2 regions of the Cytobacillus sp. ABV4_503 genome follow, and region 1 is predicted to be linked to the other one. Evidence: riboswitches for the same ligand, from Rfam matches in the RefSeq annotation. Region 1 holds a riboswitch; the other holds the start of a gene.
The links. Region 1 has a riboswitch for lysine ahead of ACXAD1_RS20845 (Na+/H+ antiporter NhaC family protein). Riboswitches for the same ligand answer to the same signal wherever they lie in the genome.
Positions count from the first base shown of each region.

Region 2: it holds a riboswitch for lysine, as region 1 does, so the genes downstream of both, ACXAD1_RS19245 (aspartate kinase) here and ACXAD1_RS20845 (Na+/H+ antiporter NhaC family protein) in region 1, are expected to answer to the same signal.

Region 1 is NZ_JBSWTH010000001.1:4,130,879-4,133,286, reverse strand. Features, by position in the region: gene yunB (sporulation protein YunB) at 1-554, shown strand, start outside; lysine riboswitch at 620-826, shown strand; gene ACXAD1_RS20845 (Na+/H+ antiporter NhaC family protein) at 998-2,408, shown strand, end outside.
Region 2 is NZ_JBSWTH010000001.1:3,820,094-3,822,501, reverse strand. Features, by position in the region: gene uvrC (excinuclease ABC subunit UvrC) at 1-602, shown strand, start outside; lysine riboswitch at 731-910, shown strand; gene ACXAD1_RS19245 (aspartate kinase) at 1,099-2,328, shown strand; gene ACXAD1_RS19240 (YslB family protein) at 2,390-2,408, opposite strand, start outside.

The DNA of each region.
Region 1 (2,408 bases):
CGATTAATAAAAAAATTACCAATGTGATGGATTTGGAAGATATGTTTGAAGCAAGTGAAAGCGGGGTTGTCAGCATAAACGTAGAAAAGCTGAACAGGGTCAAAGCGGAAGTAACCGAACTTGTTCAGGATAATATTAAGAAAGCGGAAAAGGGCGATTTGGATGCATTGGAGTCCTTTACAGATGTGGAAATTACTACGGAACAAATGCAGAATACAAATGGAATAGTTTATTACGTGCCGCTTGGCCAGGCAACCAATAATGCGCTTCTCGGAAACCTGGGTCCCCGGATACCGGTTAAATTTAATGCAGTTGGTTCTGTTACCTCCAACTTTATAACGGAAACAAAGGATCACGGCATTAATAATGTTGAAGTGAAGGTACTGGTCCGTCTGGATGTGCAGGTTCAAATCATTATACCTTTTGCCACCAAGATTATCACTGTACAGGAGGATGTACTGGCCGCTTATGGCATTTATCCGGGAAAAGTCCCGCAATTTTACAATGGCGGAGGGGGCACCTCGCCTTCAATAGAAATACCGGCCGGCCAATAACACTTGCAAAAAGATTAGTATTTTGATAAAATTTCAATATAATTTCATAAAAACCTTATCATATCCGATGGGGTAGAGGCGCAAGATTTAAGAGTACGCTGTGCGAGGATGACAACTAGGACCGCAGCCGAAAGGGAATGTTGCCGAAGCATGATTAGTGAGTCAGAACTAATCTTGCTGGGGTTACTTCGAATAGGAGTAACACTGTCATTATGAGGGGAAAGTATGAATATACTTTGTCAAAGCCTTCATAATGGGGAGCTACAGATCGTGATGGAGAAACTAATTACTTCAAAAGAGTAATGATAGATTTTTCTCTATCGTTACTCTTTTTTTATTTTGACTCTGTCATCATCCTTGTTGTTCCCCTACGAAAAGCTACAGGCGCCCGCTTATCGGAGCCTGTAGCTGGACACCAATCAAATTTCAGAGGAGGACAAGTAATGGCAAACACGATTTTCTCCCTTCTGCCGCCTTTGGTAGCAATCGCCATGGTTATCCTGACCCGGCGCGTATTGCTGTCATTGGGAGTGGGGATCGTAACAGCCGCACTATTGCTGGCTGAATTCAGCATCACAGAAACATTCAGCATCATTTGGGATGCTGTAAAAGGAATTTTTGTTTCAGACGGAGAGCTGAACACCTGGAATGTATATATTATTTTATTCTTGCTTGTATTAGGAGTTATTACTGCATTTATATCTATTTCAGGCGGAAGCCGCGCTTTTGGAGAATGGGCGATGAAGCGGGTCAAGACCCGTGCAGGCGCACAGATTGTCGGAGCTGTTTTAGGTATTATCATATTCATTGACGACTATTTCAATGCTCTGGCTGTCGGCCAGATATCACGTCCGATTACAGACCGCCAGCGTGTATCCCGTGCGAAACTTGCCTATTTGATTGATTCCACATCAGCACCTGTTTGTGTGGTTTCACCGGTATCAAGCTGGGGAGCATACATTATTGCGCTGATTGGAACTATCCTTGCTGCCCATAATGTTACCGAGTATTCAGCTTTCTCGGCATTTATTCAGATGATTCCAATGAATCTTTATGTATGGGCTACCCTCGCTATTGTGTTTATTGTTGCATTAAGAGGCCTTGAAATTGGACCAATGAAGGTTCATGAGAAGCGTGCAGTTGAAGAGGGGCTAGTAATGGATCCTGAGAAGCCGGCGCCTGGTGAACTGAAGGATGACCTTCCTACAAGTTCAAAAGGATCGGTCGGAGATCTTGTGTGGCCGATAATAGCACTTGTCATTGGTACAGTGGGCTCGATGTTTTGGACTGGGTCACAGGCGGTTGAAGGAAGTGCGACCATTTTACAAATATTTGAGAATACAGATGTCTCAAAATCTCTTATCCTTGGAGGCCTGGTGGGTCTATTGGTATCATTGGGACTATTCTTCCGACAAGCCTATGCTTTGAAAGGTGTTAACCCAAATGTTTTTGGTAAAGGGGTATGGGAAGGCATTAAGTCTATGCTTCCAGCTGTCTATATCTTGCTGTTTGCCTGGGCGATTGTTGATTTGATCGGCCGTCTGGAAACTGGAAAATATTTAGCCGGTCTTGTGGAAAGTTCAAATATGAGCACATCATGGCTTCCGCTTTTACTTTTTGTCATAGCTGGAATTATGGCATTCAGTACTGGAACTTCATGGGGATCTTTCGGCATCCTGCTTCCAATTGCAGGAGACATTGCTGCTGCAACAGATATCTCTCTGTTATTGCCGGCTATGTCAGCAGTTCTCGCCGGTGCAGTGTTCGGGGATCATTGTTCACCGATTTCCGATACAACGATTCTTTCATCAACCGGGGCTGGATGTAATCATATGGACCATGTGATGACCCAGC
Region 2 (2,408 bases), 310 kb from region 1:
TGATCGTCTTTATTGATGGCAAACCAGAGAAAAGAGAGTACCGTAAATACAAAATTAAATCCGTTAAAGGCCCTGATGACTATGAATCCATGAGAGAAGTAGTCCGGCGCAGATATACAAGGGTGCTGAAAGAAGAGCTGCCGCTTCCGGACTTAATTATGATTGATGGGGGAAAAGGGCATGTTGAAGCTGTACGGGATGTGCTTGAAAATGAGCTCGGTCTGGATATTCCGATTTCTGGCCTGGTAAAGGATGAAAAGCACAGGACTTCACAGCTGTTATATGGTAATCCGCTTCAAATTATTCCGCTTGCAAGGAACAGCCAGGAATTTTATCTGCTGCAGAGAATTCAGGACGAGGTTCATCGCTTTGCGATTACTTTTCATCGTCAGCTTCGCGGAAAAAGTGCCTTTCAGTCTATTCTTGATGAAATTTCCGGCATAGGCGAAAAGCGAAAGAAACAGCTGCTGAAAACCTTTGGATCTGTAAAGAAAATGAAAGAGGCACCAATCGAGGAGTTTAGAAAAATGGGCATTCCAGCGAATGTCGCTGAGGAATTAAAACAGAGGCTTGAGGAACAAAATGGAAATACTAAGTCATAAAATGGATATAGACAGAAAAATTCAGACATGTTATACTAATTGAAACTTTATATCAATATCACTTTATAGCGATAAAGCGTATGTTCATAATAGTTCATTAAGTTTCTGAGCTGTGAACAGAATCGTTAAGTGAAGGTAGAGGTGCGAACTTCATCAGTAAAAGCTTGGAGAAGAATGGGCTTCCATGAAAAGCTTTGAAAGGGTATGTTCGCCGAAGTGGAGAAAATCTCATCATTTTTTCTGCTGGTTCTGCATTGAACAAATGCAGGATTGTCAGGACAGTGCCGTCCTGGAGAGCTATCTCACTGTGTTTGCTCATTTTTATACTTTGGCTGCACAGCAATGGGATAGTAAACTATTCCATTGCTTTTTTTATTGCCCAAAAGGGTAATTTAGAGTTATAGCCATTGTTAAATACAGCAGAGTGAACTGTCATGCTTCACTTACATAGGACGGCAAATCATATTTAAAAGATCTTTAGAAAGAAGGGAAAGCTGTGGGAATCATTGTGCAGAAATTCGGAGGCACCTCCGTGGGGACTGTAGACAGAATTCAAAATGTCGCCAATCGGGTAATTGAAGAAAAGAGTCGGGGAAATGATGTTGTTGTGGTTGTTTCGGCAATGGGGAAAACGACTGATCAGCTGGTTGGCATGGCAAGGGAGATTTCCCCTTCACCTGATAAAAGGGAAATGGACATGCTGCTAACAACCGGCGAACAGGTGACCATCTCTTTATTGGCGATGGCTTTAAATGCGAAAGGGCATCCCTCTGTTTCTTTTACAGGGTGGCAGGCTGGTATTAAGACAGAAGCAGTCCATGGCAATGCGAGGATAGTGAATATTGATCCAGCTACCATTAAGGGTCAATTAAACCAAGGGAAAATTGTGATTGTGGCAGGCTTCCAGGGGATGACTGAAGATGGTTCCATCACTACACTTGGCCGGGGTGGTTCTGATACAACGGCTGTTGCACTGGCTGCAGCACTTAAAGCAGATAAATGTGATATTTATACTGATGTAACAGGGGTATTTACATCTGATCCCCGCTTTATAAAGAATGCGAGAAAATTATATTCTGTTTCCTACGATGAAATGCTTGAACTTGCCAACTTGGGGGCTGGTGTGCTCCATCCAAGAGCAGTCGAATTTGCTAAAAATTATGGACTTCCCCTTGAAGTGCGTTCGAGCCTTGAGCAGGAAGCCGGAACAATCATTGAGGAGGAAGTAAAAATGGAACAAAACTTAGTCGTGCGCGGTGTGGCTTTCGAGGATGATATAACAAGGGTGACGATTCTTGGTCTTCCTAATTCACTGACTGGATTGTCTACTATTTTCTCGGCGCTTGCCAAAAATCACATTAATGTTGATATCATTATACAGAGCATGACAGAAGCTCAGACGACAAACCTTTCATTTTCAATAAAGAATGAAGATCTCACAGATACAGTAAAAGTGCTTGAAAAGCATAGAGAACAATTAAATTATGACCGAATTGAATGGGAATCCGGCCTTGCCAAGGTTTCGATTGTTGGCTCAGGCATGATTTCCAATCCGGGTGTGGCTGCAGAAATGTTTGAAGTGCTTTCCGCAAATGAAATTACGGTGAAAATGGTAAGCACGTCAGAAATTAAAGTCTCGGCTGTTGTTGAAAACAGCAAAATGATTGATGCCGTGGATGCTTTGCATGATGCATTCAAGCTGTCAGTTTCTCCGGTTAAGGCTTAATTCCAGGAATATCAAACAATAAGCTATCAAAATTGATAGCTTATTGTTAGTACATATGATATTACTCAGCAGGATCTTTT